DNA from 3 places in the Pseudodesulfovibrio thermohalotolerans genome. Region 2 is predicted to be linked to each of the others. Evidence: predicted binding sites of a transcription regulator. Region 2 holds the regulator's gene; each other region holds the start of a gene.
What was found. Region 2 encodes sigma-54, which starts transcription at its own class of promoters, with help from an activator protein. Its sites were predicted from a motif close to CTGGCACGGNNNNTGCTT; they were not measured.
Positions count from the first base shown of each region.

Region 1: prsT (XrtA/PEP-CTERM system TPR-repeat protein PrsT) is a predicted target of sigma-54. The motif match lies at 1,322-1,339, and genes of this name have one in related genera.
Region 3: LF599_RS16425 (glycyl radical protein) is a predicted target of sigma-54. The motif match lies at 1,394-1,411, and genes of this name have one in related genera.

Region 1 covers NZ_CP120635.1:2,798,340-2,801,619, forward strand. The annotation lists gene prsT (XrtA/PEP-CTERM system TPR-repeat protein PrsT) at 1-1,271, opposite strand, end outside; gene LF599_RS13150 (ABC transporter permease) at 1,913-3,043, shown strand; gene LF599_RS13155 (ABC transporter ATP-binding protein) at 3,045-3,280, shown strand, end outside.
Region 2 covers NZ_CP120635.1:2,070,867-2,074,146, forward strand. The annotation lists gene hpf (ribosome hibernation-promoting factor, HPF/YfiA family) at 1-445, opposite strand, end outside; gene rpoN (RNA polymerase factor sigma-54) at 482-1,891, opposite strand; gene lptB (LPS export ABC transporter ATP-binding protein) at 2,129-2,854, opposite strand; gene lptA (lipopolysaccharide transport periplasmic protein LptA) at 2,857-3,280, opposite strand, start outside.
Region 3 covers NZ_CP120635.1:3,506,773-3,510,052, forward strand. The annotation lists gene LF599_RS16425 (glycyl radical protein) at 1-1,317, opposite strand, end outside; gene LF599_RS16430 (sigma-54 interaction domain-containing protein) at 1,620-3,113, shown strand; gene LF599_RS16435 (sulfite exporter TauE/SafE family protein) at 3,168-3,280, opposite strand, start outside.

The DNA of each region.
Region 1 (3,280 bases), 730 kb from region 2:
ACGGCACGGGTCAGATCGGTCTCGGCCTCTTCCACGTTGCCGAGGGAATAGTTGAGCGCTCCCATCTTGAGGAGGGTGCCGCTGTCGCTCGGACGGCTCTTGGCCACGGCCTCGTATTGCTCGATGGCCTTTTCTCTTTCGCCCTTCATGGTCAGGGCGTCGCCCAGGGTCATCCGGGCTACGACGTTGTCCGCGTCCTTCTCAAGCACCTTGCGGGCCTCGGCCATGGATTCGTCGACCCTGTGCTGCTGGAGCAGGATCATGGAGATCATCTCCCGCGCCTTGAGGAAATTGCCAGGGCCGTCCGCGGCCACCCGCAAATGGCTGATCGCCGTTTCCAGATCGCCCACTGCGTAATAGCTCAACCCCAGGAAGAAATGGGACTCGGGGTCGGAAGCGAGGGTCACGGCCTTGTGAAAAGCGTTGATGGCCTCCTGGTACTGCTTCTGAAGATACATGGACATCCCGGTGACTTTCTGTCCGTAGGGCAGATTCGGGGCCATGGCGTTGAGCTGCTTGGCCAGCTCCGCGGCCTTGCCGTACTCCTGCTGCTCAAGCAGGGATTGGGCCTTGATGTATTTCGCATAAACGTCGGAAGGATGGGAGTCGCTGATATAAGTGAATGTCGCGCGATAGGCCTCCTTGTCACCCCGCTCCAATTCGCTGGAAGCCCGCAGATAAAGGGCTTCGCGGTTGGTCGGGTCCTTGGCCAGCACATCGGCGATGGCCTTGTCGGCGGCGGCGATGCGTCCTTGCGCCCTGTAAACCCTGGCCAGCCCGATGTGGGCCTCGCTGTTGTCAGGGGAAAGCTCGACGGCCTTGTTGAACCACTTCTCGGCCCCCTCGGTATCGGAATCCTCAAGCAGCAGCCTGCCGTAAAGCAAAGCGCCGTCCACGGATTTGGGGTTGGCCGAACAATAGGCCTCAACAAGCTCCAAAGCCTTGGAGCGGTTCTTGGACAACCTTTCGAGGCGGGCCAGATCGTAGTTCAATTCCTTGTCATAAGGATTCTGGAGCTTATACTTGTCGAAATTCTTGCGGGCCTGATCCAGCTTGCCGGTGGCCAGGTAGGACTGCGCCAGCCCAAGACGGGCTTGCAACTGATTGGGATCCTTTTCAAGGATGGTTTTGTAAATGACAATGGCGCCGGAATAATTGCCGCTGTCACGATATTGCTCGCCCTCGCCCAACATTTTGTCGATGTCGTTGTTACCGCAGCCAGCGAGAAGGACTATAATCAAAGTCAGATACAGGAATCTTGTGAGTTTCACGGCATCCTCCCAGAATGATGCTTCGTTTCCGTATTCAGCAGCCCTACAAATAGCCAGAATCATGCCAGCGTTATTTCAGACAAATAGTTCCCATAAAATCAACAAGTTGTAATGTTCACCCCTCAAGCGTACCCCCCTTCGGACAGCAATTTGTCTGGTTTAATCGGACTTTTTTATCCTGGTGAAATTAGGTCGACGGGAGCTTAATATTCGGAAGACGCAACCGGCGTTTATCTCTAGAAAAACCCTAAAAAGTTTTCCACAGGCCTCCATCCTGATTTGCTCCACCAAACTTGCTGTTCCAGCGTATTGATGATTCCGTCTATTAGATTTGCAGTTTTCGATAGACCGTTTCTATCCACCGTTGCGGATATCATTAAATCCACAATAAATATCCACGATTCCAACATGATACACTTTGTAAAATTAAAATGTCCGGTTTTGCCGGACTATTTGACGTTCCAAGGGCCTTTTTTCCGCTCCTTTCTTCGGAGACCACGCATCAAGACGTCCGTTGCGCATATCTTTCACGAAATCGATTCATGAGGCGCTCGCGGAACGGATAAGGAACATCTTTCCGGTTGGCACCCCGGCCCGAAATTTGCTAACGGATTTACTTATCGGAGAACGAACAAATTGCCATGATCGCCACCATTGCCTGCCAAAACCTTTTCCACGACAAGCTTCGCCTGGTCGTCACCCTGACCGGCATCGTCTTTTCCGTGGTCCTCATCACCATCCAGGTGGGGCTGTTTCTCGGCTTTACCATCACCATCTCCTCGGTCATCGACCACTCAGGGGCCGATGTCTGGGTCACGTCTCCAGGGGTAAAAAACTTCGACATCGCCTTGCCCCTCAAGGAGAGCAAGTACTACGACACGCTGTCGGTTCCCGGCGTGGCCTCGGCCTCGAAGTTCATCACCCAGTTCGCGAACTGGAAACGGCCGGACGGCGGCCAGGAGTCCATCCAGATCGTCGGCTTCGAACCGGCCAAGGGCATGGGCGGGCCATGGGGAATGGTGGTAGGCTCCACCGATCTTCTGGACCTGCGGGACGGAATCATCCCGGACCAGCTCTATGTGGATAAACTCGGCGTTCCGAGACAGGGGGAGGTCGTTGAGATCAACGACAAACGGGCGCGCGTGGTCGGATTCACCCAGGGCATCCGATCCTTCACCACATCGCCCTTTGTGTTCGCGTCCCTGGACACGGCCTGGCGTGTTTCGAACCTGAAACCCGGTGAATTCACTTACATTCTGGTAAAAGCGGACAAGGGAGTCTCCCCGGAGGCGCTGCGCGACGCCATCCGCGCCAACGTGCAGGACGTGGACGCCTACACCACCCCGGAATTCAGTTGGAAGACCCAAGAATACTGGATGTTCAACACCGGCGCGGGCGCGGGCATCCTTATCGCCGCGTTCCTCGGCATGGTGGTCGGCACGGTCATCGTCGCCCAGACCCTCTACGCCACCACCCTGGACCACATCTCTGAATTCGCCACCCTCAAGGCCATGGGCGCGCCCAATTCATATATATATAGCATCCTGCTCGCCCAGGCATCCCTGAGCGCCGTGCTGGGCTACGGCTTCGGCATCGCCATTTCAATCATGGTTTCCCGGTTCAGCGACTTTTCCGCCACGGCCATCGTTATCCCGCCACTGCTGGCCGGCGGCATGTTCTTTCTCACGTTGTTCATGTGCATCGGCTCCGCGCTGATCTCCATCCGCAAGGTCATGACCCTCGACCCGATCCTGGTCTTCAAGGGGAGATAGAATGACAGCGAAAACAGCCATAGAACTGCGCGACATCTCCAAGGCTTACGGCCCCGAAGGCAATCAGGAATATGCCCTGCGCAACGCCACTCTCAACGTAGTCCAGGGCGAGGTGCTCATGCTCATGGGCCCCTCGGGCAGCGGCAAGACCACCCTGCTGTCCATCATGGGCTGCATCCTCAAGCCCACCTCCGGCTCCCTGAGCGTTGCGGGCCGGGACATCTCCGGCCTCTCGCA
Region 2 (3,280 bases):
CATTTTCAAGGGCATCCAACTGCATGGCGGCCTCGTCCACGGACATGGGCTTGGGCTCGTATGCGTCGGAGCCAACGATGGTTGGAGCTGCACCGCCGCCTTCCTCGAAGGACAGGTAGTTCATCTGCGCCATTTTATTGGGACGCGCCTGTCTGGGGCGGTTCTTCATCTTTTCCCGCATCTTGCGGAGCTGGGCTTCCAGCTTGTCCAGGACCATGTCGATGGTCGAATACATATCTTCAGAATCTTCGTAGGCCGAGATATGAATGCGATCCGAGTTCAGGATCACATCCGCCTTGTGGCGGAACTTGTCGACCAACAAATTGACCTGGAGATCTGCTTCCGCATCGGAAACGTATTTCGCTACCTTTTCAAAACGCTTTTCCGCGTACCCCTTGAGGTGATCGGAAGGCTCGAAATTCTTGAAAGTGAAGCTGATGTTCATACGCTGCCTCCTGGTTGCGTTTGCGGCAAGCAGAATCTAGAAATACTGCTTGCGTTTGGAAGAAGAAGGAATGCCCATGGCCGAGCGGTATTTGGCGACCGTGCGCCTGGCGATATTCACTTCCAGCTTTTCCTGGAGGATTTCGCCGATTCTCTCGTCACTGAGCGGTTTCTTCGTGTCTTCTTCCGAGATCATTTGCTTGATGAGCGCCTTGACGCTCTCCGAACCCACCTGGGAACCGTCATTGAGGTCCAGGGCCGAGTTGAAGAAGAACTTCAACTCGAAAATTCCATGAGGAGTCGAAACATACTTGCTGGTAGTGATCCGGCTCACGGTGGACTCGTGCATCTCTATATCCTCAGCCACCTCCTTGAGGATCAGGGGTTTGAGCTTTGTTACGCCTTCCTCGAAAAAGGCTCTTTGAAAACCGACAATACTTTCAACTACTTTATACAAGGTTCGCTGCCGCTGGTACAGACTTTTCATCAACCACGCGGCGGAGCGCATCTTTTCCTGAAAGTATTCCTTTTCCTTGTCGGCCGCCCCCTTCATGGAGTCCATGTAGAAGGTGTTCATCTGCAAACGGGGCATCCCATCTTCATTAAGAATGATGACAAAATCTTCCCCGTATTTGTAGACGAAGACATCAGGGCTGACATAGTGCGGCTCAGTGCTGGAAAAATTGGCGCCCGGCATGGGGTCCAGGGTCTGGAGAAGATCCAAATACTCCTTGAGCTCTTCCATGGAAATCTTGAACTTGCGGGCAAGGGGCTTGTAGCGGTTCTTTTCCAGATCTTCCAGATGGTCCTGCACGAGGGACACCAGGATCGGGTCGTCGTAATCAAGAACCTCCATCTGAACCAGAAGACACTCCTGCGGAGTGCGCGCGCCCACCCCGACGGGATCGAGATGCTGAATGCGAGTGAGTACGCTCTCAATCTCCTCCTCGGAAGCCTGAACCATGGCGGTCAACTCTTCCATGGAAGCCTGGAGATAGCCGTTGGAATCAAGATTGCCGAGGATGACATCACCAATCGCAAGCTCGCTTTCGCTGAAACTGGAAAGCCGCATCTGCCAATTGAGATGGCCTTCCAGGGACGGCTTGGAAGCCAACCGCGCCTCAAAGGAAACGCCCTCCTCAGGCACTTCCAGGTCGCGGGACAACGCCTGCTTGGAGGTGGAGGAAAATTCGCCGAGATAGTTCTCCCAATCCGCATTGCGGACCAGTTCCTCTTCGGCCTGAGACTCGGTCAGAACCTCGGACTTGTCCGATACCTCGGTTTCGGTTTCGGTCTCATCCAGGAAAGGATTCTCCAACAATTCCTGCTGCACCGTCTCCAACAGTTCAAGACGGGAGAGTTGCAGCAGCTTGATGGCCTGCTGCAACTGGGGCGTCATGACCAGTTGCTGTGAGAGCTTGAGCTGTTGTCGAAGTTCCAATCCCATGATTCGTCACTCGCTTAGGGTTGCGTTTATCGGCTGCCGGATAAAGAAATTTTTTTTGCTCGGCTTGCCATTTCTTTCGGTTGAACTATGCCACAACGAATTAAAGGATGCAACACCATTGTGATAACATCCTGTTTCTATTCGCAATCAATCGAATATATTATGGTATGAAAAAAGTGTACCAACCTTTGGGTACAGTGTAAATCGAGAAAGCTAAAAAAAGATGTGGGCGGTGAATCAGAGCCGGAAATCTTCGCCCAGATAAATCTGCCGGGCTCGGCTGGACTTCACGATATCGGTCGGAGCCCCTTCAAGAATGACCGTACCTTCGTAAACGAGATAGGCTCTGTCACAAATATTCAAAGTTTCCCGAACGTTGTGGTCGGAAATGAGAATACCGATCTCCATGGACTTGAGTACGGAGATGATTTCCTGGATGTCGATGACCGCGATGGGGTCGATACCCGCGAATGGCTCATCAAGAAGAATGAACTGCGGGTCGAGAATAAGCGCCCTGGCAATCTCCAGCCTGCGCCGCTCACCGCCGGACAAAAACATGGCCGCCTGATCCGCCAGCTTGGTGATGGTGAACATCTCAAGCAATTCATCCGCCCTCGCCCGCTGCTCCTTGGAAGTCATGGAGGTCTGTTCGAGAATGATCTCCAAATTCTGGCGCACGGTCAGCTTCTTGAAGATGGAGCTTTCCTGCGGCAGATAACTTACCCCAAGCCGGGCGCGTTCGTGCAGCGGTTTGTCCGTAAGCTCCTGCCCATCCAGGGTGACCACCCCGGTATTGGGCTGCACGATGCCCACAAGCATGTAGAACGTCGTGGTCTTTCCCGCGCCGTTCGGGCCAAGCAGGCCGACGACTTCCCGGGAGTTGAGCTCGATGTTGATGCCATGCACGACCTCTTTCTGGCCGTACCGCTTGGACAGGTTGGTTGCGCGCAGACCTTCGCCCATGGCTATTGCACCTTCATGTTGCCGGGGGTCATGAAGATGGCCTTGACGCGCTGCTCGCCGCCTATGACCTCCGACCGGTCGTCCTTGATATGGAAATTGATGACTTCGCCCGTCAGGGAATTGGGGCCGTCCTGCAACTTGGGATTCTGTTCCATCTTGAGAAGCTGCGGGCCGACCAGATAGGTCAGTCTGCCGCAGGTTCCCTCGGTGTTGCCCTTCTTGGCTCGAACACTGCCCTCGGCAACGATTCGCTCAACGCTGTCGGCCGAGAATTTCCTCTGTCCGTCAGCCAAAAGGTAGGCCGAAAGTTTGTCGGCCCAAAGGGTCAGTTCGCCGTGGACCGCGACAACGTTGCCTTCGAAGGAAATGACCTTGCCCGCCTCGTCATAGGTCATGCGGTCGGAGGTGATCTTTACCGGCGCACGG
Region 3 (3,280 bases), 1.4 Mb from region 2:
GGCGAAGCGGGCCAGGGTACGCTGGACGACCACGTTGTTATTCAGGATCTGAGGCTGGCCGGAACCGCCGCGGATGCACTCCACGACCTTCTGCATGTAGGAATCCTTGATCTTGGGATGGTACAGCAGGGTCAGCGTGGGCTGAATGCTCCGCATCTGGATCTGGGTTTCGAGAAGCAGCTCCTCCAGCTCGGTGCAGGCGTCTTCGCCGTTTGCGTCCACGCCGCCGATGGTGATGGACTGGCCGGTGTGGCCGGACAGGGTCAGGGCGTAGGAGTTGCCCTGGTACTCGCCGAGTTCGAGATGGCGAATCCACTGGAACTTGAGCAGGGTCAGGACCTGCTCGCGGGTCAGGTTGCCTTCGTCGATGTCCTTCTTGAAGAAGGGATACATGTACTGGCCGTAGCGGCCCGGGGAGACGGCGCAAGCCATCTGCTCGGTGGCAACGCAGAGGTGGAGGAACCAGAAGGACTGAATGGCTTCGCGGAAGTTGCGGGCCGGATGCTCGGGCACGCGGCGGCAGATTTCGGCGATCTCAAGCAGCTCGGCCTTGGTCTTGGGATCGGCTTCCTCGGCAGCGGTCTGCTCGGCCAGGTCGGCGTAGCGATGGGAATGGGCGATGACCGCGTCGAAGGTGATGAGCATGGAGCGGTACAGGTCGATCCGGTCCCTGTCGGCCAGGGTGGTCGGGCACTCTTCGAGGCGCTTCTTCACGTCGTCGATGAGGTAGCGCAGCCCCTTGTTCAGGACCAGGCCGTAATCGGCGATGCCGGAACCGGAAGCAACGGAAACGTTCTCGTAGTACATGCCCGCCTTGGCGTACTGCTTCGGGTTAACGCCGTACTTTTCCTTGTACATCTGGTTGTTCTGGTCGATGCAGGTGCGGCCTCTCCAGAGCTTGTAGGTCTTTTCGAGCAAATCCTGGGTCTCGGCGGGAATCTTCATTTCGCCCAGGGAGGCCATCTTGGCCATCTGCATTTCTTCCTTGATCCAGGAGACGTTCCACTCGGGGTAGGCGTAGACGCCCGCACGAACGCCGGTCAGGGTGCCGACCAGGGGGTTGCCGTCCAGGAATATCTTCTTGCCGGTCAGGACGCGCTCCAGCAGCTTGGCGCGGATGTAGACAACCGGCTCGCCCTGATGCTTTTCATATACTTCAAGAAGGAACTTCAGACGTTCGGGGTCCATGATCTGCGGCGCAGCCATCAGGTAGTCCTTGAGTTCCTTCGCCCGCTTTTCGGCGGTGTCCCAATTGATGCCGTAGCCCTTGGCCTCGGCCTGATTGTCGGTCGTATTCACAACGGAAAGAGTCGTCATTTCCATCTCCTATTCTCTTGATGATGTTCTGAATCGGATTAATGTGTGAAGTTCGTTCGCTTGTTCTTTTTCGCACTAGCACGGGGTGTGCCAGAACACGCTTGCCGCCGACAACAACAAGCAAGATACTGAATTACTGAGATTTTTATTTTCTTTATAGCGCGAGAATCGGAGTGAAAAAATTAATTTATAGAAAAAAATTTTTCTATTTGAAAAAAAATTTTTCTCTTTCTAAGGTGCCGCCAATGTGTTTATAGGCGATCTTGACAAGCCGCAGTCCTTTTTGCGGGGGGAGGAAACCTTTGTATTTTTCCAAAGAAAAGTTCGCCGACGTCAGCCGGGAAAGCGTCCTAACCCCGGCCATGACCGCCATCTGGGACGACCTGGGCGTCGGCGTGGCCGTGGTGAACGCCAACGGCATTTGTGAATATATGAACCCCATCCAACGGCGCGCCGACGGTTTTATCAGCATCCCGGTGGAGGGGCAGCACATCACCAAACTATATGTGCCCCACGAGCTGGACTGCATCCCGACCATCGAATGTCTGCGGAACAGCAGGCCCATCCTGAAAAAATGCTACTTCTACAAGACCACCAACAATTACCTCGCCAGCACGGTCTCTGATTTCTTCCCCCTCTACGATCGCGGAAAAAAAGACGGCGTCATCGCCTTCACCATCTGGACCGGCTCGGCTTCGCTGAGCGATCCCAAGCGGCGGCCGAAAAAAACCGTCAAACGCCCCTACTCCTATTACACGTTCGACAGCATCATCGGTCAGGACGACGGCCTGGCGGACGTGCTGACCGAAGCCCGTACAGCGGCCAAGGCGTCATCCCACGTCATGATCTGGGGCGAAAGCGGCACCGGCAAGGAGCTGTTCGCCCAGGCCATCCACTCCGGAAGCGACCGCCACGACCAGCCGTTCGTGGCCGAAAACTGCGCCGCCATTCCGGAAAACCTGCTGGAGGCGATCCTCTTCGGCACCTCCAAGGGCGCGTACACCGACGCCCCGGAAAAACCCGGCCTGTTCGAAGAGGCCAACGGCGGCACGCTGCTTCTGGACGAGTTGAACTCCATGCCGCTGGGGCTCCAGGCCAAGCTGTTGCGCGTGCTCCAGGAAAAACGGGTGCGCCGCCTCGGCTCCAGCAAGGAGATCCCGGTGGATGTGCGGGTCATCAGCATCCTGAACGAAACGCCCCTGGTCGCGGTCGGGAACGGCATCCTCCGCAGCGACCTGTATTACCGGCTCGCCGTGGTGGGCCTCGCCGTGCCGCCCCTGCGCGACAGAAAGACGGATATCCCCCTGCTGGTTCGCACGTTCATCGAACGCTCCAAGCAGGCGAGTGAAGGCTCGCTCATCGACGTGACCCCAGAAGTCCTCCGAATGTTTCAGGATTACGACTGGCCGGGGAACATCCGCGAGCTGCAACACGTCATCGAAGGCGGCCTCGCCCTGCTCGGCGACCGGGACGTCGTCGACTGCCAATCCCTGCCGCGCCACTTCCGCGAAGCGTGCGAGGCCACATGCGCCTCCGAATCCACGAACCCCATGGCGGAGACGCCGAGCCCTGGCGAGGACGTGGTGCCGGGACGGAACTATTTCGATTACCGGACGGTCAAACGGAACAGCGTCATCCCGCTCAAGCAGTGTATGCAGCGGTACGAGGCTGAATGCCTGTGCAACGTGTTGCGGGTCACGGGCGGCAATGTGGCCAAGGCCGCCCGGATTCTGGAGATCACCGCGGCCGGATTGCGCTACAAGATCAAGCAGCTCGGCATCGAGGACCGCTTCTAGGACGCGGCCCGGCCACTCGACCGGCAGACGGCATCGCGCGCCGGTCGAGCCGGATCAGAGCAGGGACCGCACCAGGCAGACGATGCCTGCAAGCGTGATGATGACCAGAAGCACCCGTCGGAACGTGTCCTGATTGACGTGCTTGGTGATGGGAAAGGCGCACAGGG